Regions from separate parts of the Streptomyces sp. NBC_00523 genome, predicted to be linked through region 3. Evidence: riboswitches for the same ligand, from Rfam matches in the RefSeq annotation. Region 3 holds a riboswitch; each other region holds the start of a gene.
What was found. A riboswitch is a leader RNA that binds a small molecule or an ion and turns the genes downstream of it on or off. The one in region 3 is predicted to bind cyclic di-AMP.

Region 1: another riboswitch for cyclic di-AMP. It lies ahead of OHS17_RS29595 (M23 family metallopeptidase); the one in region 3 lies ahead of OHS17_RS20700 (C40 family peptidase).
Region 2: another riboswitch for cyclic di-AMP. It lies ahead of OHS17_RS25585 (M23 family metallopeptidase); the one in region 3 lies ahead of OHS17_RS20700 (C40 family peptidase).
Region 4: another riboswitch for cyclic di-AMP. It lies ahead of OHS17_RS17575 (M23 family metallopeptidase); the one in region 3 lies ahead of OHS17_RS20700 (C40 family peptidase).

What each region holds. Positions count from the first base shown of each region.
Region 1 covers NZ_CP107836.1:6,555,057-6,560,523, forward strand. Annotated here, with positions in the region: gene OHS17_RS29575 (aspartate aminotransferase family protein) at 1-716, shown strand, start outside; gene OHS17_RS29580 (helix-turn-helix domain-containing protein) at 779-1,387, shown strand; gene OHS17_RS29585 (DUF6126 family protein) at 1,430-1,606, shown strand; gene OHS17_RS29590 (tyrosine-protein phosphatase) at 1,618-2,430, opposite strand; cyclic di-AMP (ydaO/yuaA leader) riboswitch at 2,840-2,999, shown strand; gene OHS17_RS29595 (M23 family metallopeptidase) at 3,003-3,926, shown strand; gene OHS17_RS29600 (SGNH/GDSL hydrolase family protein) at 4,110-4,934, shown strand; gene OHS17_RS29605 (STM4011 family radical SAM protein) at 4,954-5,467, opposite strand, start outside.
Region 2 covers NZ_CP107836.1:5,623,358-5,628,824, reverse strand. Annotated here, with positions in the region: gene OHS17_RS25600 (bifunctional acetate--CoA ligase family protein/GNAT family N-acetyltransferase) at 1-151, opposite strand, end outside; gene OHS17_RS25595 (HPr family phosphocarrier protein) at 325-606, shown strand; gene OHS17_RS25590 (GntR family transcriptional regulator) at 791-1,495, opposite strand; gene OHS17_RS25585 (M23 family metallopeptidase) at 1,706-2,545, opposite strand; cyclic di-AMP (ydaO/yuaA leader) riboswitch at 2,559-2,723, opposite strand; gene OHS17_RS25580 (M16 family metallopeptidase) at 2,955-4,337, opposite strand; gene OHS17_RS25575 (M16 family metallopeptidase) at 4,364-5,467, opposite strand, start outside.
Region 3 covers NZ_CP107836.1:4,514,661-4,520,127, forward strand. Annotated here, with positions in the region: gene OHS17_RS20685 (GNAT family N-acetyltransferase) at 1-265, opposite strand, end outside; gene OHS17_RS20690 (C40 family peptidase) at 308-1,354, opposite strand; gene OHS17_RS20695 (hypothetical protein) at 1,664-2,017, shown strand; gene OHS17_RS20700 (C40 family peptidase) at 2,076-3,233, opposite strand; cyclic di-AMP (ydaO/yuaA leader) riboswitch at 3,232-3,382, opposite strand; gene pcrA (DNA helicase PcrA) at 3,544-5,467, shown strand, end outside.
Region 4 covers NZ_CP107836.1:3,886,988-3,892,454, forward strand. Annotated here, with positions in the region: gene OHS17_RS17560 (hypothetical protein) at 102-398, opposite strand; tRNA gene OHS17_RS17565 (tRNA-Met) at 683-756, shown strand; gene OHS17_RS17570 (PP2C family protein-serine/threonine phosphatase) at 926-2,089, shown strand; cyclic di-AMP (ydaO/yuaA leader) riboswitch at 2,301-2,454, shown strand; gene OHS17_RS17575 (M23 family metallopeptidase) at 2,466-3,635, shown strand; gene OHS17_RS17580 (aldo/keto reductase) at 3,822-4,766, shown strand; gene OHS17_RS17585 (PrsW family intramembrane metalloprotease) at 4,770-5,467, opposite strand, start outside.

The DNA of each region.
Region 1 (5,467 bases), 2.0 Mb from region 3:
AGCTGCTGCGCAAGCACAAGGCCCTCCTCATCGCCGACGAGGTGCAGACCGGCCTCGGCAGGACCGGCGACTTCTACGCGTACCAGCACGAGGAAGGCGTGGAACCGGACCTCGTCTGCGTCGCCAAGGCGCTCTCCGGCGGCTATGTCCCGGTCGGGGCGACGCTCGGCAAGGACTGGATCTTCAAGCGCGTCTACTCCTCGATGGACCGGGTCCTCGTCCACTCCGCGAGCTTCGGCTCCAACGCCCAGGCCATGGCGGCGGGGCTCGCGGTGCTGTCGGTGATGGAGGACGAGGAGACCGTCGCGCACGCGCGCCGCACCGGCGACCTGCTCCGCGAGCGGCTGTCCGCGCTCGTCGGGCGCTACGAGCTGCTGCACGAGGTGCGGGGGCGCGGGCTGATGATCGGCATCGAGTTCGGCCGCCCCACCTCGCTGAAGCTGCGCAGCCGCTGGACCATGCTCCAGGCGGCCCGCAAGGGGCTCTTCGCGCAGATGGTCGTCGTGCCGCTGCTCCAGAAGCACCGCATCCTGACCCAGGTCTCCGGCGACCACCTCGAAGTGATCAAGCTGATCCCGCCGCTGGTCATCGATGACGCGGACGTCGACCGCTTCGTGGAGGCGTTCACCGCCGTCATGGACGACGCGCACAGCGGCGGGGGACTGATGTGGGACTTCGGGCGGACCCTGGTGAAGCAGGCCGTCGCCAACCGCTGAGACGTTTTTGCCCCTGAGGCAAGAAATTTGCCTCAGGGGAAAGTCTTTGGCCCAATGGAGGCATGAATCCTCCGGACGACCTGGCAGCCGATGAGCTGCCCGGTGTCGCGCCACGCCTGCGCGATCTGCGCCGAGGCCGTGGTCTCACCCTGGAGACCGCGGCCCAGCGGGCCGGGCTCTCGCCCGCCCACCTCTCCCGGCTCGAAACGGCCCGGCGCCAGCCCTCGCTGCCGATGCTGCTCCAGCTGGCCAGGATCTACGGTACGACGGTCTCCGAGCTCCTCGGCGAGACGCCCCCGGAGCGGGACGCCATCGTTCGCGGCCGCCCGTTCGAGGGCGCGGCCGCCGACGGCTGGCTGTACCAGCAGGCCGGCGGCTCCGGCCGGGCCATGCAGGCGCTGCGCGTCCGCGTCCCGTACGGCGCCCAGGGCGACCTGGTCCGCGTCCACCCCGGCGAGGAGTGGCTGTACGTCCTGACCGGCCGCCTCCGGGTGACGCTCGGCGAGACGGTGCACGACCTCGCGCCCGGCGACGGCGCGCACTTCGACTCCCTCACCCCGCACCGGATCGCGGCCCCCGAACCCGAGGGCGCCGAGCTGCTCTTCGTCCACACCCTGCTGCAGAGCCCCGCCGCCGACCTGTGCCTCGGCGGCCGGGTCCACCGCGCCTGAGACGTATCGGCCGCCGGACCCCGGCAGCCAGAGAGGCCAGTCATGTCCGATTCAGAGCACTACGACCCGCTCACTCCGGCCCCGCGCCCCGGCGCCGACAGCCAGGAGAAGAAGATGCCGCGCGGGCTCGTCATCCGGCTCTTCGCCTACCTCGTGGCCGGGCACGTCATCGCCGCGTTCCTGTATCTGCTCTTCGCGGTCGGCATGCACAACCAGTAGGCCGGGCCGCCTCAGCTCTCGTCGAGGAGCCGTTCGCGCAGCCGCTCACGGGTGGCGGGCGTGAGCTTCAGCCCGTCGGTGAGATAGCGGTCGGTGCCGCCCCAGGTCTCGTCGATCGCGGCGAAGGCCGCGGCGAGGTAGTCGGGCTGGGCACCGAAGAGCGGGTTGAGCAGCTCCAGCACCTCGGGGGACATCCCGGTCGCCGAGGTGTCGCTGCGCCGGATGCGGTAGCGGCGGTGCGCGTCGTTCGACTTGAGGTAGTCGGCCTCGATGGTCTCCCGCCCGACGCCCACCGCCAGCAGCGTCACCGCGATCGAGAGCCCGGCCCGGTCCTTGCCGGCCGCGCAGTGCATCAGGGCGGGGACGCTGTCCTCGGCCAGGGCGTGCAGCACCCGGCTGTGCTCGGCGGTGCGCTCCAGGATGATCGAGCGGTACGAGGCGACCATGCGGCTGGTCCCCTTGCCGTCGGCCAGGATCGAGCGCAGCTCCGCGATGTTGCCGTCGCGCACCATGCGCCAGAACTCGGCGCCGTCCGCCGGGTCGCTGAGCGGGATGCTCACGTTCCGTACGCCCGGCAGCTCGATGTCCAGGCCGTCCAGCTTGTGGTCGGCCGCGTTGCGGAAGTCGAAGACGGTGTGCAGGCCGAGCCCGCCGAGGAAGGCCGCGTCCTCGACCGTGGCGTGCGCCAGGTGACCGCTGCGGTAGAGCCTGCCGTGGCGCACCCGGCGGCCGTCCGCGGTGGGCAGACCGCCTACGTCGCGGAAGTTGCGGACACCGGTGAGAACGGGCTCCGTCGGCGGGGTCTGCGGCAGCTGCTGCGTCACGGTCACTCCTGGAGGCTCTGCCCCGGCGCGTGTCGCCGACGGGCCCACGTCCGCGACGATACGACATCGGTTCCTGGGGCAATCATCTCGGCCGCCCGCTCCGCCGTCGGGGTGGACGATGGCCATGACATGTCCGTATTGCCGGATTATGTAGAACTTGCCCTGGTTGCGCGGGAGATGATCACCCGTTCGTGAGCGGGATCATATCCGTGACGGTGTGTGGTGACGCCCCGGCTGGGTACTCCCCGCGCCGCGCGGAAAGGCAAGATCCGTAATCCACGGAGTGTGACCGGAATTCCGCGCCGCAATTCCGGTGCGGAATCCGGTGCCGAATCCGTGGCTTGTTTCCGTCGTCCCGGCTCGCTTACGTTCCATGCCATCCGGATGGAACGCCCAATCCTGCCGCCGTCCGGAATTCGCACCCACTCACCGTGTGGCAGGAGCGGGGGAACCAGGTAAGCCGCCGACCGGGACGACCGGACGGCTAGGGGTGAAGTCGCGCCAGGCGCGGCCGGGCATCTCCAGCCCGAACCCGACAGCTCACCTCGCAGGCGCCGGAGAGGAAATTCTTCATGCCCAACTCGGGTAAGCACCGCCGTCCCAAGTCCAGCACCATCGCCCGTGGCGTCGTCGCCGCGAGCGCCGGCGGAGCCGTCATCGCGCTTCCGCTGCTCGGCGCCACCGGTGCCCACGCCGCGGAGCAGTCCGCCCCGGCCACCTCGAAGTCGGTCGCCGCGCACACCGCCCCGGCCAAGCCCGCGAAGAGCGCCGGCACCACCACGTACTCCGTCGTCTCCGGCGACTACCTGTCGAAGATCGCGGCCCAGCACCACCTCAAGGGCGGCTGGCACAAGCTGTACCAGGACAACCGCGAGGTCGTCGGCGAGAACCCGAGCCTGATCTTCCCGGGCATGAAGCTGACCCTCGGCGCCAAGGCGGCCCCCGCCGCCACCACGTCCGAGGCCCCCGCCAAGGCCGCGCCCAAGGCCGCCGCGCCCAAGGCCGAGACGAAGGCCGCGCCCAAGGTCGAGACCAAGACCGAGGCACAGACCGAGACCAAGACCGAGGCCCCCGCCTCCCAGGACGACGCCTCCGGCTACGTCCACCCGGTCCCGGGCAACCACACCACCGCGTACCGCGCCTCCGGCGCCAACTGGTCCAGCGGCAGCCACACCGGCATCGACTTCCCCGTCTCCACCGGCACCAGCGTGAAGGCCATCACCTCCGGCACCGTCGTCACCGCCGGCTGGGGCGGCGCCTACGGCAACCAGGTCGTCATCAAGCACGCCGACGGCCACTACTCCCAGTACGGCCACATGTCCTCGCTCTCCGTCTCGGCGGGCCAGACCGTGACCGCGGGCCAGCAGGTCGGCCTCTCCGGCTCCACCGGCAACGCCACCGGCCCGCACCTCCACTTCGAGGTCCGCACCGGCCCGGAGTACGGATCGGACATCGACCCGATCGCCTACCTGGCGTCGCACGGGATCAACGTCTGATCCAGGCAGTACGGGCCCGGTGATCCGGGTCGCTGAACGACACAGAGGGACGGCGCACGGCGGTGCGTCGTCCCTCTGCTTATTCCCCCTTTACCGAAAACTGACCGGGTGGTTTATCTCACCACCCGTCAACCCCTTATTACGGTCGCGTAGGTCACATTCCGGGGTGCAGGATATGCGGTTGTGGCAGACGATTCGAACAACCTTCAACAGGGCGCCATCGACCGACAGGGCGCCATCGGGTCGTACGCGGCGATTGGCGACAGCTTCACCGAGGGAGTCGGCGACCCCGGCCCGGACGGAACGTTCGTCGGCTGGGCCGACCGGCTCGCGGTACTCCTCGCGGACCGGCTCCCGGAGCCCGGCCCGGCGACCGGGGACTTCCGCTACGCCAATCTCGCCGTACGAGGACGCCTCCTCGACCAGATAGTCGAGGAGCAGGTGCCCCGGGCCAAGGAACTCGCCCCCGATCTGGTGAGCTTCTGCGCCGGAGGCAACGACATCATCCGGCCGGGCACCGACCCGGACGACGTGGCCGAACGCTTCGAGCGGGCCGTCGCCGACCTCACGCGGTCGGTCGGCACCGTCATGATCACCACCGGCTTCGACACCCGTGGCGTCCCCGTGCTGCGCCATCTGCGCGGCAAGATCGCCACCTACACCGCCCACGTCCGGGCCATCGCCGACCGCTACGACTGCCCGGTCCTCGACCTGTGGTCGCTGCGCTCCGTGCAGGACCGGCGCGCCTGGGACGGCGACCGGCTCCACCTGTCGCCCGAGGGACACACCCGGGTCGCGCTCCGCGCCGCCCAGGTCCTCGGACTCGACGTGCCGGCCGACCCGGACCAGCCGTGGCCGCCGCAGCCCCCGCGCGGCACGCTGGAGATCCGCCGCGACGACATCCACTGGGCGCGCGAATACCTCGTCCCGTGGATCGGGCGGCGGCTGCGCGGCGAGTCGTCCGGGGACCACGTCGAGCCGAAGCGGCCCGACCTGCTGCCGCTCTGACCGGCCCCCTCCGCTGTCCTCAGTCGCCCCGCGACCGCGTCGCGGCGACCGGGGACAGCGGCAGCGCCGCCGGGACGCGCTCCAGGACGCCGCCCGCGAAGACGTCGTACAGCGGCAGCGTCTCCAGGTGCACATAGCCGATGTGGCAGTCGCAGACGGCGAGCGGACAGGCCCGCGGCCCCAGCGCCCGCCGGTAGCTCCCGTCGTACAGATTCCCCAGCTCCGCCCGGACGAAGTGGCAGCGGCGCACCGTGCCCTCCCCGTCCACCGAGATCACCGACTCACCGGTCCGGCAGGGCAGCCCCGCCGAGCGGTGCGGATGGCGGCTGTACGGGAACAGCGGGTCGATCTCCGTCCACCGCTCCGCCTCCTCGTCCGTGTAGGTGTGCCCCTCGGCGGCGTTGACCCAGAGGTAGACCTCCTCCGGGAGCGCCGTGCGCAGCCGCCGCGCCTCGCCGAGATGGGCGTCGAACCCCACGACGCCCACGCTGTGCCGGACCCCGAGGTCCCGCAGCTCCGCGCACCGGCCGAGG
Region 2 (5,467 bases), 1.1 Mb from region 3:
CGGAAACCTGCTCGTAGAAGCTGACCAGGCGCTCGGCGTCATCCGTGGTGATCGGCCTGATCCGCGCGGTGCCGCCGTCGCGGAGCACCACGTCCGCCTCCCAGTGATCGGGGTAGGCGTGATGCGGACTCTGCTCCGGAGAGGGCTGCATGAGGAAAGCCTACGGCTGTCGCACGGGTCGCGGGGGTGCCGGGGCCGGGGCACTCTGAGGTCTCCGGACGACCGCGGGCGCGGCGCGCGGGAGGGCCCGCGGGTCTGCCCGGAGCATCGCGCACCACATGAGACACTGGTCTAGACAACCGTTGATTCTTGAAGGGCAGAACCATGGCTGAGCGCCGCGTAAACGTCGGTTGGGCCGAGGGCCTGCACGCCCGCCCCGCTTCCATCTTCGTCCGTGCCGCCACGGCCTCCGGCGTCCCCGTCACCATCGCCAAGGCGGACGGCAACCCGGTGAACGCGGCCTCCATGCTCGCGGTGCTCGGTCTCGGCGCCCAGGGCGGCGAGGAGATCGTGCTCGCGTCCGACGCGGACAACGCCGAGGCCGCCCTGGACCGCCTGGCGAAGCTGGTCGCCGAGGGTCTCGAGGAGCTTCCGGAGACCGTCTGAGCCCGAGCGGCCGACACCGCCGGAATTCTCACGGGAAAGCCGCGGCCCCCTGCATGGGGCGCCGCGGCTTTTGCGTGCGCGGGCCGCAGCCATACGACGCGGACCGAATAAGCGGGCGGTTGGGCGGGCCGCGCCTTTTCCGCTTTTTTTACACGCGCCTTTCTTTATTTGTACGCGCCCTTTGTTAATTCCGGCCACTCGCGGTGTTTACGGCACGTTGCGAAGCCCTCACACGGCCGGCCCGGGGCACGGTGGCGGGGCGGGCGGCGCGGCGGAGCCGGTGCGCGGCGCCGTGGCGTTCGGCGAGCTGCACGGCCAGGGCCCGCGCCCGCTCCGCGTCCCCGCGCGCCACGGCGTCCACGAGGGCCCCGTGCTCGGCCCAGGCTTCGGCCGGGCGGGCCGGCTGCTCGACCGCGTACATCCAGGCGATCTTGTGGCGGAGCTGGGTGAGCAGGGCGATGAGGCCGGGGCTGCCGGACGCCTGGGCCAGCGTCTCGTGGAACCAGCCGGCCAGGGAGCGCAGATCCTCGCCCTCACCCCGGCGGGCCCGCTCCTGGCCGAGCCTGACCAGGCCGCGCAACACCTTGAGGTGGGCGTCCGTCCGGCGCTGGGCCGCGCGGGCCGCGCTCAGCGGTTCCAGCAGCATGCGGACCTCCAGGAGGTCGGCGGCCTCCTGCTCCGTGGGCTCGGCGACGCAGGCTCCGGCGTGTCTCCGGGTCACGACGAAGCCCTCCGACTCCAGGGTGCGCAGCGCTTCCCGTACCGGGACGCGGGAAACCCCGTAACGCCGTGCGAGCACCTCCTCGGTGAGCCGGCTGCCGCGTTCGAAGACACCGGAGACGATGTCGTCACGGATTGCCGTGCATACCGAATGCGCCGGAACACGCATGTCCGAACCTCCGCCTCAATCCCCGCGAACAGCGGCCGATCGACACCTCTGGCGTGACTCTATTGCAATGCGCTCGCATTTCCGATGCCGGGCGGGAATTCATGAATATCTTTTGGTCGCGGCCGGGTGGCGGAAGGTGCGCGGGGAGGCGTGGGAACGGCGAAGGCCCCGGCGGGATGCCGGGGCCTTCGGTGTGGAGCCGGTGACCGGTCAGACGCTGACGCCGTGGGCGCGCAGATAGGCGACCGGGTCCATGTCGGAGCCGTAGGAGGGCGTGGTGCGGGCCTCGAAGTGGAGGTGCGGACCGGTGGAGTTGCCGGTCGAGCCGGAGAGCCCGATCTGCTGACCGGCCGCCACGCTCTGGCCCACGGAGACGCCGATCGAGGAGAGGTGGCCGTACTGGGTGTACGTGCCGTCCGCCATCCGGAGCACGATGTTGTTGCCGTACGCCCCGCCCCAGCCGGCCTCCACGACCGTGCCGGCGCCGACGGCGACGACGGAGCTGCCGGACGCGGCGTGGAAGTCGATGCCGGAGTGGCTGCCGGAGGACCAGAGCGAGCCGCTGGACTTGTAGCCGGTGGTCACGTAGGAGCCGGCGACGGGCAGCTGGTAGGACGAGCCCAGCGCGGTGCGTGCGGTGGAGCGGCCGGCGCGGGCGGACGCCTCGCGGGCGGCCTTGGCCTTCGCCTTGGCCGCTTCCTTGGCCTTGGCGGCCTTCTCGGCGGCCTTCTTCTTCGCGGCCTCGGCCTTCTTCTTGGCCGCTTCCTTCGCCTTGGCCGCCGCCTTCTTCTCGGCGGCCTCGGCCTGGTGCTGCTGCGCCGTGGCCTGGGCGTCGATGCGGTCGGCGAGGGTGTTCTCGATGGCGAGGAGCTGGGAGAGGCCGGTCTCGGTGGCGGCGGGGGCCGTCCCGGTGTCGGCGGCGAGGGCCGGGGAGGCCAGGGAGCCGATGACACCGCCGGCGGCGAGCGTCGCGACGCCGACGGCCTTGGCGCCGACGCGCGTCAGGCGGCTCGGGGCACGGTGCTTCCCGGTGGCACGGGTGAACGCCATGGGGTGGCTGGTCCTTTCCTTCCTTCTCGCCTACCGGGTTAGCTGACGGGTTCGGAGCAGGAAGGTCTCCTACGGACGCCTCGCTCCGGACGGAGCGCGGGCATCCGATTCACCCCAGGGACGGTGGGTCCCCGGCTCCCCAGGCTCGCGCCTGACGGGGACTCGGCGATGGCTGCCCGGTACATCACGGATGCGCGTACGAGTGGCGGACAGCGGACCCGACGCTAAGCGGACGGACTTCAGGCCACCAAACGGACACGGGGTTTTGTAGCCCATCCCACAGGGCGAACTAATCTCTTTATGCACAAAAGGCACGGAAGGGACAAAAGGGGCCGCGCATGCGGGGAGGGTTCGGCGCGACCGCGCGCCGAACCCTCCCCGTTGCCCGTCGAGCGGGCCGAGCTGCGGATCAGCCGGTGACGACCGACACCTCTCCGATGCCGAGTGCCCTGACCGGCTCCTCGATGCGCGAGGCGTCCCCGACCAGGACCGTGACCAGCCGGTCCACCGGGAAGGCGCTGACCACAGCCGCGGTCGCCTCGACGGTGCCGGTCTCGGCGAGACGGGCGTACAGCGTCGCCTGGTAGTCGTCCGGGAGGTGCTGTTCGACCTGGTCGGCGAGGGTGCTCGCGACGGAGGCCGCCGTCTCGAACTTCAGGGGCGCGACGCCCACGAGGTTCTGCACGGCCGTCTCGCGCTCGGCGTCCGTCAGGCCCTCGGCGGCCAGCGTCCGCAGGACCTTCCACAGGTCGTCCAGCGCCGGTCCGGTGGACTCGGTGTCCACGGAACCGCTGATGGCGAGCATCGAGGCGCCCGTCGCACCCGAGACGGAGTCGGCTGCGCCGGAGCGGAGCACCTGGGCGAAGGCCCGCACGCCGTAGGTGTAGCCCTTCTCCTCGCGCAGCACCCGGTCGAGCCGGGAGGTCAGCGTGCCGCCCAGGCAGTAGGTGCCGAGCACCTGGGCGGGCCACACGCTGTCGTGGCGGTCGGCGCCGATGCGGCCGATCAACAGCTGGGTCTGCACCGCGCCGGGGCGGTCCACGATGATCACCCGGCCGGTGTCGTCGGCCGTGATCGGCGGGACGGGGCGGGGCTCGGCGGTGTTCCCCGACCAGTCGCCGAGGGTCTCGGCGAGCAGCGCGTCCAGGTCGATGCCGGTGAGGTCGCCGACGACCACGGCGGTCGCGGTGGACGGGCGGATGTGCGCGTCGTAGAAGGCGCGCACGGCCGCGGCGTCGATCCGCTCGATGGTCTCCTCGGTGCCCAGGCGCGGGCGCGACATGCGGGCCGTGGCCGGGAAGAGCTCCTTGGAGAGCTGCTTGGCCGCGCGGCGGGCCGGGTTGGCCTGCTCGTGCGGGATCTCGTCCAGCCGGTTGCTCACCAGCCGCTCGATCTCGCTGTCGGCGAAGGCCGGCGCCCGCAGCGCCTCGGCGACCAGGCCGAGTGCCTTGGCCAGGCGGGAGGCCGGGACCTCCAGGGAGACCCGGACGCCCGGGTGGTCGGCGTGGGCGTCGAAGGTGGCGCCGCACCGCTCCAGCTCGGCGGCGAACTCCTCGGCGCTCTGCTTGTCGGTGCCCTCGGACAGGGCGCGCGACATGATCGTGGCCACGCCGTCCAGACCCTCGGGCTCGGCGTCCAGGGGGGCGGCGAGGAAGATCTCGACGGCGACGACCTGCTGGCCGGGGCGGTGGCAGCGCAGCACGGTGAGGCCGTTGGGCAGGGAGCCCCGCTCCGGCGCGGGGAAGGCCCACGGCCGGGCCGTGCCGGGGGCGGGCTGGGGGTGGAACTGCATCGAAACTTCAGTCGCGGCAGCGTCGGTCACTGGTCCGCCCCTTCGTGCGCGTCGGTGTCGGCGTCGGCCTCTTCGGCCGTCTCGGCGGGCTCGACCGGTTCGTAGACCAGGACCGCCCGGTTGTCGGGCCGCAGCTGCGCCTGCGCGGCGGCCTTGACCTCCTCGGCCGTGACGTCGAGGACCCGGTTCACGGCGGAGAGCGCGAGCTGCGGGTCGCCGAACAGCACGGCGTAACGGCACAGTTCGTCGGCGCGGCCCGCGACCGTACCGAGGCGGTCCAGCCATTCGCGCTCCAACTGGGCCTGGGCGCGCTCCATCTCCTCGGCCGTGGGGCCCTCCTCGGCGAACCGGGCCAGCTCCTCGTCGACCGCGGCCTCGATCTCCGCCACCTCCACCCCGCCGGACGTCTTGACGTCCAGCCAGCCCAGGGAGGGCGCGCCGGCGAGCCGGAGCAGTCCGAACCCGGCGGCCACGGCCGTACGGTCGCGCCGGACCAGGCGGTTGTGCAGCCGGGACGACTCGCCGCCGCCGAGCACGGTCAGGGCGAGGTCCGCCGCGTCGCACTCGCGGGTGCCGTCGTGGGGCAGCCGGTACGCGGCCATCAGGGCGCGCGCCGGTACCTCCTCGCGTACCTCCTCACGCAGCTGGCCGCCCATGATCGTGGGCAGCGAGCCGTCGCGCGGCGGCTGCTTGCCGTCGTGCGAGGGGATGGAGCCGAAGTACTTCTCGATCCAGGCGAGGGTCTGCTCGGGGTCGATGTCGCCGACGACCGAGAGCACCGCGTTGTTCGGCGCGTAGTACGTACGGAAGAAGGCGCGGGCGTCCTCCAGGGTCGCCGCGTCCAGGTCGGCCATGGAGCCGATCGGGGTGTGGTGGTACGGGTGGCCCTCGGGGTAGGCCAGCGCGGTCAGGCGCTCGAACGCGGTGCCGTACGGGACGTTGTCGTAGCGCTGGCGGCGCTCGTTCTTGACGACGTCGCGCTGGTTCTCCATGGACTCCTCGTCGAGCGCGGCGAGCAGCGAGCCCATCCGGTCGGCCTCGAGCCACAGGGCCAGCTCCAGCTGGTGCGTGGGCATCGTCTCGAAGTAGTTGGTCCGCTCGAAACTGGTGGTGCCGTTGAGCGAGCCGCC
Region 3 (5,467 bases):
CGGCGAGCAGCGCCGGTTCGACGGCGGGCGCCCAGCCGGGCAGGAACTCCAGCCGGGGCATCCGGTCCCGTTCGCGGAACGCCGCTATGAGCGCGTCGAGTTCGCCGGGCGTCGGCTCCGCGTCCTGGTCCGGGATCGCGTAGTTGGCGTACTTCAGCGACCAGTTCGGGTTGTAGCGGATCACGAAGGGCCCGACCCGGACGTGGTCCGGGGAGCGCAGCGTGAGCGTACGGGCATGGGTCTGGACGTCGGCGTCCATCGGCATGTGCGGGTGTCCTTCGGGCCGTTGGCTTCGGAGGGCCGGAGCCTATGCCACCCGGGTCGCCCCCGCGAAGGGCATTTCGTCGATGGGCGCGATCCGGACCGGGGCCCCGGGGCGCGGCGCGTGGATCATCCGGCCGTTCCCGATGTACAGGCCGACATGGCTGATGCCCGAGTAGAAGAACACCAGGTCCCCGGGGGCCAGCTGGGAGCGCGGCACCCGCTGCCCGGCGTTGATCTGCGTGTACGTGGTCCGGGGCAGCGAGACCCCGGCGGCGCGCCAGGCGGCCTGGGTCAGCCCGGAACAGTCGAAGGAGTTGGGCCCGGTCGCGCCCCACACGTACGGCTTGCCCAGGGAGTTGTACGCGAAGGCGACCGCCTGGGCGGCGCGCGCGTTGGGCGCGGCCACGGCGGCGCGCGGCGCGCTGCGGTCGGCGTGACCGGCCCCGCGCCCGTCCTCGGAGGCCTCGTAGGAGGCGCGCTCGGCCGGGGTGAGGCGGGCGAGCAGGCGGCGGGCCTCGGCCAGCTTGGCGCGGACGGTCGCCCGGTGCTCCTTCAGGGCGGCCTGTCGGGAGGCCAGCTCGGTGAGTTTCCCGGCCGCCTCGGCGCGTACCTGGGCGATCTCCGCGACCTGGCGGCGCACCGAGCGCACCTCGGTGGCCCGGCGCTCACCGGCCCGCTCCGCGTAGGTGGCGCGACGCAGGTACTGGTCCGGGTCGGAGGAGAGCGCCAGCTGCACGGAGGGGTCGATCCCGCCGGACCGGTACTGCGCGGCGGCGTACGCGCCGAGCACGTCGCGGGCGGTGTTGAGGCGGGCGGTCCTGCGGGCGGCCTCGTCGCGCAGGGCGTCGACCGACTTGGCGGCGGCGGTCGCCTCGGACTTCGCGCCGTTGTACTTCTCGGTGGCGACCTCCGCCTCCCGGTACAGCCGGTCCACCTGGGCCTTGACCTGCTTCGCGGTGGGTGCGGGGTCCGCGTGCGCGGCTCCCGGCAGCACGGCGGCCGTTGCGGCTCCGGCGACGGCGAGGGTCGCCGCGGTGCGGGCCGCGGAGGCGGTGGTGAGGCGCTGCCTGGGTTTGCGATGCGCTGCCACGGGGGCGGGCGTCCTTCCGTGCGACGGCCCGACGGGGTATACCGGCGGGCTTCTCCGGTGGCCGGCGAGGACGGTCCCTGTTCCACGGCCACCGGGAAGGGACGCTAATCCGAGGTCACGGGAAGGTGTCGTTATGACGGTTATTGCCCGCTCTTGGCGTGGCATTGTCGCAGAATGACCGCACATGAAGCCTGAGTGACCGGGAAAAGGGCCACAGAATCAGGCAAAAAGTGCATTCATCATTCAAGCGGCCCGTAGGCCCCACCCTGCCCGGAGCCGTCCGGAGAGAGGGTTCTAGGGTGCGGAACCATGCGCGTACTCATCGATTTCGTCGTCGCCCTGCACATCATCGGCATCGCCGCCCTGCTCGGCGGCTTCCTCGGCCAGATGAAGGCGATGAAGGCCGGCACCGCCCGGTTCGTCCCCGGCATGCTGCACGGCGCGCTGACCATGCTCGTCACCGGCGTCGCCCTCGTCGGCCTGGACCAGGCCGACGACCACCCCGTGAACAACGTCAAGATCGGCGTCAAGCTGCTGTTCCTGGTCGTGATCCTGGGGCTCGTCTACGTCAAGCGGGACGAGGAGAAGGTCGAGAAGGGGGTCTTCGCGGCGGTCGGCGCGCTGACCCTGGCGAACATCTTCATCGCCACGCTCTGGACCTGAGCGGCGGACGCGCCCCGCAAGAGGGGGCCGGCCCGTGCGGACCGGCCCTCTTCCCCGGTCAGGCGGGGCGCACACTCCCGTAGATCGGCATGTAGTAGATCGACTCCTCGCGCACGTTCGCCCCGGGCTTCGGCGCGTGGATCATCATCCCGTCGCCCTTGTAGATCCCGACGTGGCTGATGTCGTCGTAGAAGAACACCAGGTCACCCGGCTGCAGATCCGCCGTGGCGACCCGCGTCCCGACGTTCACCTGGTCCCAGGTGGTGCGCGGGATGTCGACGCCCGCCGCCTTCCAGGCCGCCTGCGTCAGCCCCGAGCAGTCGTACGAGGCGGGGCCGGTCGCCCCCCAGACGTACGGCTTGCCGATCTGGGCGCGGGCGAACGCGAGGACCTTCTCCGCCTTCGTGGAGGCGCTGCTGTCGGAGCCCGTACCGGAGCCGGAGCCGGAGCCCGTCTCCGTACCGCTGCTGCCGCCCGCCTCCTTGGCCTTCTGCTCGGCCTCCTTCTTGGCGGCGGCCTGCTTCTTCGCCAGCTCCGCGGCCTTCCGCTTGGCCTCCGCCTCCTTCTTCCGCTCCAGCTCCGCCAGGCGCGCCTTCTCCTCGGCGGTCAGCTTCGACAGCAGCGTCCGGGCCTCGGTCAGCTTCGTCTGGACGTCCTGCTTGCTGGTGCGCAGCGAGGCCTGCGACTCGGTCAGCGTCTCCAGGCTCTCCACGGCCTCGGCCCGCTGCTTGGACACCTTCGCCTGCTGCGTGCGGAAGTTCGCGACCGCCTGCTGCTGGCGCTCGGCCATGCGGTCCATGAGGTGGGTCTGGTCGAAGAACGACTGCGGGTCGTCGGCCAGGAAGAAGGTCGCGGTCGGCGCGAGGCCGCCGTTGCGGTACTGGGCGGCGGCGTAGTTCCCCAGCGTCCTGCGGGCGTCGTTCACCTTCTCTGTGCGCTTGGCCACGTCGTCCAGGAGCGCGTCGACCTTGGACTTCTGCTGGTCCGTGGCCTCCTTGGCCTGGTTGTACTTCTGGGTCGCGTTGCCGGCCTGCCGGTAGAGGTCGTCGACCTTCTTCTGGACTTCCTCGATGCTCGGCTTCGGCGCGGGCGCGGCCATCGCGCTCTGCGAGGACAGCAGGGTCACCGATGCCAGCGCGGCCGAGGTCAGCCCGACCGCGGGGACGGTGGAACGCACCCGGGGGCGCGGTTTGCGATGCGACGCCAAGGCCGGCATCTCCTTCCGTGGACCGCCTACCGGGTTAGCTGTCGGGTTCGGGCGGAACGGAAGGCTGCCCTACGGTCCGGTGGGGAAGGACCGATTCACCCCGGTGCTGCGTGTGGGTCCCCGGTTCCGGGCGGGCCCGGATTCGGCGTGGCGGCACGCTCGGCGTAGGTCGCCTCTGGGGGTACGGGCCGTCCGAACGTGCACGCTAGCCAACTGACGGGGCCGCTGTGAAGGTTGGTGTGCGATATGCCCGATACATTTCCGTGACCTTTTCGGAGCGGGGCCGGGTGTCAGTGGAGAGCTTTAGACTCGGACAGCGATGAGCAGCCTCTTTGACGACAGTTTCCTGGCCGGCCTCCAGCAGGAGGAGGACGCGGCCCCGCCGCCCCCCGAGGACCCCGCACCCGAAGCGGTGCCGGAGGACCTGTTCGCGGGCGTGTTCGACGGGCCCCCGCCGCCCCGTGACGCGTACTACCGCGACGGCGCACACCGCCCCGTCATCGACCCCGAGGCGCTGCTCGACGGGCTGAACACCGAGCAGCGCGCCGCCGTCGTGCACTCCGGGTCGCCCCTGCTCATCGTCGCCGGCGCCGGTTCCGGCAAGACCAGGGTGCTCACCCACCGCATCGCCCACCTGCTGGCCGAGCGGGGCGTCCACCCCGGCCAGATCCTGGCGATCACCTTCACCAACAAGGCCGCCGGCGAGATGAAGGAGCGCGTCGAGCAGCTGGTCGGGCCCCGGGCCAACGCCATGTGGGTCATGACCTTCCACAGCGCCTGCGTCCGCATCCTGCGCCGCGAGTCCAAGAAGCTGGGCTTCACGTCCTCGTTCTCGATCTACGACGCGGCCGACTCCAAGCGGCTCATGGCCCTGGTCTGCCGCGATCTGGAGCTGGACCCGAAGCGCTACCCGCCGAAGTCCTTCACCGCCAAGGTCTCCAACCTCAAGAACGAGCTCATCGACGAGGAGACCTTCGCCGGGCAGGCCGCCGACGGCTTCGAGAAGACCCTGGCCCAGGCGTACGCGATGTACCAGGCCCGGCTGCGCGAGGCCAACGCGCTGGACTTCGACGACATCATCATGACGACGGTCCACCTGCTCCAGGCCTTCCCCGACGTCGCCGAGCACTACCGCCGCCGCTTCCGGCACGTCCTGGTGGACGAGTACCAGGACACCAACCACGCCCAGTACACGCTGGTGCGCGAGCTGGTCGGCCCGGCCGGTCCGGAGAACGCGCCCGCCGAGCTGTGTGTCGTGGGTGACGCCGACCAGTCGATCTACGCCTTCCGGGGCGCGACCATCCGCAACATCCTCCAGTTCGAGGAGGACTACCCGGACGCGACGACGATCCTCCTGGAGCAGAACTACCGCTCCACCCAGACGATCCTGTCCGCCGCCAACGCGGTCATCGAGCGCAACGAGAGCCGCCGCCCCAAGAACCTCTGGACCAACGCGGGCACCGGCGCCCGCATCACGGGCTACGTCGCGGACACCGAGCACGACGAGGCGCAGTTCGTCGCCGAGGAGATCGACCGCCTCACGGACGCGGGCGACGCGAAGGCCGGCGACGTCGCCGTCTTCTACCGGACGAACGCGCAGTCCCGTGTCTTCGAGGAGATCTTCATCCGCGTCGGCCTGCCCTACAAGGTCGTCGGCGGCGTCCGCTTCTACGAGCGCAAGGAGGTCCGGGACGTCCTGGCCTACCTGCGGGTCCTCGCCAACCCCGAGGACACCGTCCCGCTCCGCCGCATCCTCAACGTGCCCAAGCGCGGCATCGGCGAGCGCGCCGAGGCCATGATCGACGCGCTCTCGCTGCGCGAGAAGATCACCTTCCCGCAGGCGCTGCGCCGCGTGGACGAGGCGTACGGCATGGCCGCCCGCTCCGCCAACGCCGTCAAGCGGTTCAACACGCTGATGGAGGAGCTGCGCACGGTCGTGGAGTCCGGCGCCGGTCCCGCCGTGGTGCTGGAAGCGGTCCTGGAGCGTACGGGCTATCTCGCCGAGCTCCAGGCGTCCACCGACCCGCAGGACGAGACCCGCATCGAGAACCTTCAGGAGCTCGCGGCCGTCGCCCTCGAATTCGAGCAGGACCGGGGCGAGGAGGAGGGCGCGGGCACGCTCGCGGAGTTCCTGGAGAAGGTGGCGCTCGTCGCCGACTCCGACCAGATCCCCGACGAGGACACCGACGGCTCCGGCGTCATCACGCTGATGACCCTGCACACCGCGAAGGGCCTCGAATTCC
Region 4 (5,467 bases), 630 kb from region 3:
CGTCCACTCCCGGAGCCTCGAAATGGCTGAGTCTGAAATCAGTCATATCGCCATATGGGTCCGTGCGCCCGTTGGAGGGGGAGCGCTGTGGAGGGCGGTGGCTACTTCTCCGGCTCGGAGGGGGCGGTGGCCGCGGCCGCCGCCGCCGTCTTCTTGCTGTGGACCATGATGCCGATGAAACCGGCGAGGAATCCGCTGATCAGGCCCGATATCGCGTGGTTGACCGCGTTGACGGACGCGCTGCCCGGGAGGCCGATCGCCAGGTAGTTCACCGCCGCGCTCATCGCCGCGCCCATCACACCGCCGATGAGGCCGCTCTTGGCGGCGGCGCGTGCGGGTGACGGCGGGGTGGCCGAGGGGGCGGGGGTGTTATCGGAGGCGGCGAGCGGTGCGGCCATGGTCGAGAGCCCTCCAGACAGGCTGCGATCAGAGACCGGGAGCAGCTCTCCGCGCGCGCCGGCATGCGCGGTCGGGGCCTGCTCACACGGGCAGCCCACCGAGCCGGGGGGTGCAGCAGATACCTTGCGTCAGAACACATGTTCCTCGCAACACCTTCTCGTTTTCGGCACTTTGGGGTTCGGGTCAAGGGCGGCCGTGGTCCGCGCCGCCGGTGCGCACGGGGTGCGCGGGACGGGTGGTGGTCATGAGAGCTCCGAAGATGCCGTAGAGTTGGGTTCACCGACGCGGGGTGGAGCAGCTCGGTAGCTCGCTGGGCTCATAACCCAGAGGTCGCAGGTTCAAATCCTGTCCCCGCTACTGAAGGATCAGGCCCGGCACGCATGCAGCGTGCCGGGCCTGATGCGTTGTCGGCGCATACGCGTTGTCGCCCCTTCGGCGGCCGAGGACTCGCCCGGTGGCCGGGCGGGCGCGAGGCTGGGGGAGGTGCGCGGTACCGGCCGTGGCCGCACCGGGCAGGAGACCGCAGGTGAGGAAGTGGGAGCGACGGTGGCGCGGGCCCGACGGCGCGGGCAGCCGCCGGTTCGTCCGGGTGCTGCCGGTGACGATGATCGTCATCGGGGTGGTGTTCGACCTCTTCACGCCGCCCTCCTTCACGGCCGTCCCGATCTTCGCGGCCGCCCCGCTGATCGCCGCGCCCTTCTTCGGTCTGGGCACCACGATCCGGATCGGGATCGCCGCAGTGCTCGCCGTCGCGGGCATCCGGCTCTACACCGGCGACCTGGTCGAGGTGGTCTCGTTCATCGAGATGCTCACCGTGCTCACGGTCGCCGTCCAGGCGTGTGTGATCAACCGGGTCGTGCGGCGCGGCAGCGAGCAGCTGGCGTCCGCCCGGATCATCGCCGAGACGGCCATGCGAGCCGTGCTCCCCGTCCCGCCGGAGCGGATCGGCGGACTCCAGGTGGCCGCGCGGTACGAGGCGGCGCAGGCGGACGAGTTCGTCGGGGGCGACCTCTTCGCGGCCGCCGACACTCCGTACGGCGTACGGCTCGTGCTGGGGGACGTACGCGGGAAGGGGCTGGAGGCGGTCGGCGCGGTGGCGGTGGTGATCGGGGCGTTCCGCGAGGCGGCGGAGCACGAGAAGTCGCTGGAGGGCGTGGCGCAGCGGCTGGAGCGGGCGCTGGCGCGTGAGTCGACGCGGGGTGGCGGCTTCGATGAGTTCGAGGAGTTCGTGACCGCCGCGCTCGCAGAGATCCGGCCGGGCGGACAGTTCGTGCGGATCGTGAACCGGGGCCACCCCGAGCCGCTGCTGCTGCGCGGGGACGGGGCGGTGGAGGCGCTGACGCCCACGGAGCCCGCGCTGCCGCTGGGCATGGACCTGGGGGTGCGGCCGGACCGCTCGGACGAGTGGGAGCTGCCGCCCGGCGGGACGCTGCTGTTCTACACGGACGGCCTGTCGGAGGCCCGTGACGCCGAGGGTGTCTTCTACGACCCGGCGGAACGGCTGCGCGGGCGGCTCTTCCCGGGTCCCGAGGAGCTGCTGTCCGCGCTGACCGACGACGTACGGCTGCATACGGGGGGCGAGTCGACCGACGACATGGCGCTGCTCGCGGTGGCCCGGCCGGCCAAGGGACAGCCCGACCGGCGCAGGACGGTGAAGATCATCAAGGGGGGTACCACGCTGCGTGACTGAGGAGCGTCGCTCCGCATAACATTTGACGCAACGTCAGAAAACGCGTAGTGGCTGAGCGTCGATCAACTCGCCCGATTCCACCCGGTTGTGTCCCGTAAAGTCCAGGCCGGGCGCGTGAACGATCAGTGGGAACAGCTTGGAATCGGACCCGTCTGTCTATTAACGTTCGATAACGCAGCGCGGTTGTCCCAGCCGTCGTCAGGGACGGCGCCGCGCGCGTGCGCCGAATTCCGCAAGGGAACCGGGGAACCACCTACATGGGGTGAATCGGGCATCTTCGTCTTCACAAGAGGCGGAGGAACCCGTAGGAGACCTTCCTGCTCCGAACCCGTCAGCTAACCCGGTAGGCGAGAAGGAAGGAAAGGAGCGCGCCCGCGTGGCGTCCAACAAGCCTGCCCCCGAATCACCTTCCCGGTTCGTGCCCGAGTACGGCGCCGACTTTGCGTCCGGCCCCGGCACCGCTTACATCCCGGAACAGGGCGGCGACTACGCGACCGACCGGGGCAATGGCTTTGCCACCGGCGCCGGTTACGGCAGCGGCTTCCGCGCCGACGACGCCGACTCCGAGCGGACCTGGGAGGAATGGAACCCCACCGAGGAGTCCGTCCGCCCCGTCCGCGGCAAGCACCGTGTCGCCAAGCAGCGCAATGGTCTGGCCCGTAGCTCCACCGTCCTCGGCGTCGGTGTCATCGCGGCCGTCGGTGCGGGAGGCATGGCCACCGCGCAGAGCAAGCCGCCGGTCTCCATCTCTCTTCCCGATTCCATCACGGGCAATCTCCCCGACGCCAAGTCCCTTCCCGGCGTGGGCGCGTTCTTTTCCGGTGAGAGCGAGGCCGAAACCCCCGCGACCGCCACCGCCGCCGCCCCGCTGACGACCGCCGGCATCACGACCGCCGAGGCCGAGCAGGGCACCACGGACGCCGGTGAGGCGCTGCGCGCCCGCATCCTCCAGCAGGCCGAACAGCAGCAGGGCGCCGCCGACGCCGAGGCGAAGGCGGCCGAGGAGAAGGCCGCTGCCGAGAAGGCGGCCGCCGAGGCGAAGAAGCAGCAGGACGAGGCCGAGGCCAAGGCCGCCGCTGAGAAGAAGAAGGCGGAGGAGGAGGCGAAGAAGAAGGCCGAGGCGCTGCGCCTGGCCAAGCTCGCCGCCAGCTACGCCATCCCCACCTCCTCGTACACGATCACCTCGACGTTCGGCGAGGCCGGCTCCATGTGGTCCTCCGGCTACCACACGGGCCTCGACTTCGCGGCCCCGACCGGCACCCCGATCAAGGCCATCCACACCGGCACCATCAAGTCGGCCGGCTGGTCCGGCGCCTACGGCTACCGCACGGTGCTGGAGCTGGAGGACGGCACCGAGCTGTGGTTCTGCCACCAGTCCTCGATCGGCGTCACGGTCGGCCAGAAGGTCACCACCGGCGACACCATCGGCCGCGTCGGCGCGACCGGCAACGTGACCGGCCCGCACCTCCACCTGGAGGTCCACACCCCGGACGGCACCGGCATCGACCCGATGGCCTGGCTGCGCGCCCGCGGCCTGACGGTCTGAGGACTCCTCCTCCGGCACCCCGGCCCTTCCCCGCACGCGGCCTTCCGAACCCCGGCAGCCCTGACGCACACCCCCCCCCGACGTCAGGGCTGCCGGTTCGCGTACAGCGGCAGCCTCCGCAGGGAGCAGCCTGCCGGATGTAGATGGCACGGAATAGCGGATAGCCCGGAAGCTGTTGTTCCACCTATGACTTCACTGCGCAATCTCGGCCCGTCGGGCCTCCAGGTCTTCCCGCTCTGCCTCGGTGGAAACGTCTTCGGCTGGACCGCTGACGAGACCCAGTCCTTCGCCGTCCTCGACGCGTACGCGGCGGCAGGCGGCAACTTCGTGGACACCGCCGACGCCTACTCGCACTGGGTGCCCGGCAACGAGGGCGGCGAGTCGGAGACGGTCATCGGCAAGTGGCTCGCGTCGCGCGGCAACCGGTCCGACGTCGTGGTGGCCACCAAGGTCGGTGCGCTGCCCGGCTACAAGGGCCTCTCGGCGCCCACGATCAAGTCGGCCGCCGAGGAGTCGCTGCGCCGCCTCGGCACGGACCACATCGACCTGTACTACACACACTTCGATGACGAGACGGTCCCGGTCGAGGAGATCATCACGGCCCTCGACGAGCTGGTGAAGGAGGGCAAGGTCCGCGAGATCGCCGCCTCCAACATCAGCGCCGCGCGGCTGCGCGCCTCGCTGGAGTTCTCCGAACGCGAGGGCCTGGCCCGCTATGTGGCGCTCCAGCCGCACTACAACCTCGTGTCCCGGGACACCTACGAGGGCGAGCTCCAGGACACCGCCGCCGACGCCGGGCTCGCGGCCGTCCCGTACTACGCGCTGGCCGCCGGCTTCCTCACCGGCAAGTACCGCCCGGGGACTGCTGTGGACAGCGCCCGCGCCGGGAGCGCGGCCGGTCACCTGGAGTCGGAGCGCGGACAGCGGGTGCTCGCCGCGCTCGACACGGTGGCGCGGGACCGGGACGCCGAGATCGCGACGGTGGCCCTGGCCTGGCTCGCGTCCCGCCCGACGGTCGCCGCGCCGATCGCCTCCGCCCGCACGGTCGACCAGCTGCCCGCCCTGCTGGCGGTCGCCGGGCTTGAGCTGACGGACGAGGAGCTGTCGACGCTGACGGCGGCCTCGGCGTAGCGATCAGGCCTGCGGCCCGTTGGCGTGGGGCTGTTGGCCGTAGGGGTGTTGACCGTAGGGCTGCGTCGTCGGGTACGTGGGCGGGGCGCTGTACGGGGCCGGGTTGCCGTACGGATTCGGGTTGCCGTTGTACGGGGCCGGGTTGCCGTACGCGTAGGGCACGGGCCCGCCCGCGTACGGTCGGCGAGGTGGCCAGGCGGCCGTGTAGCCGGGCGGCCGGCGGTGCGTGGCCCGGGCCGCGTACGCGAGGGCGGGGCCCGCGATCTCGCGGCGCTGCCACAGGTGGTGCAGCAGCTCCAGCTCGCGCGCGGCGAAGTCCGGGTCGGCCCTGCCCAGTCCGGCCTGTCGGCGCAGGGAGGCCAGGGACGTCGCGAACGCCTCGTACTCGGCGACCGCCCGCGCCGCCGCCCTGCCGCGCTCCTTCGCCTCCTTGGCACGGACCCTCGCGTAGTCCGGGTGGTACGGATGGCCGGAGGCGCTCACCGCGTACCGCCTGCGCGCCGCGTTCCTGGCCAGGGCGCGGGCCCGCATCGAGGCTAGGGCGCGGGGCTCGTCGGGGGTGAGCCAGCCGGCTTCGGCGTACGCGGGGAGCTCGACGGCCAGGGAGCGCAGCTCCTTGCGGCGGGCTCGGATCACCTGCCAGGTCACCAGGCCGAACACCGGGACCATGAACGCCCCGTACACGAGGTAGAAGCCGTACC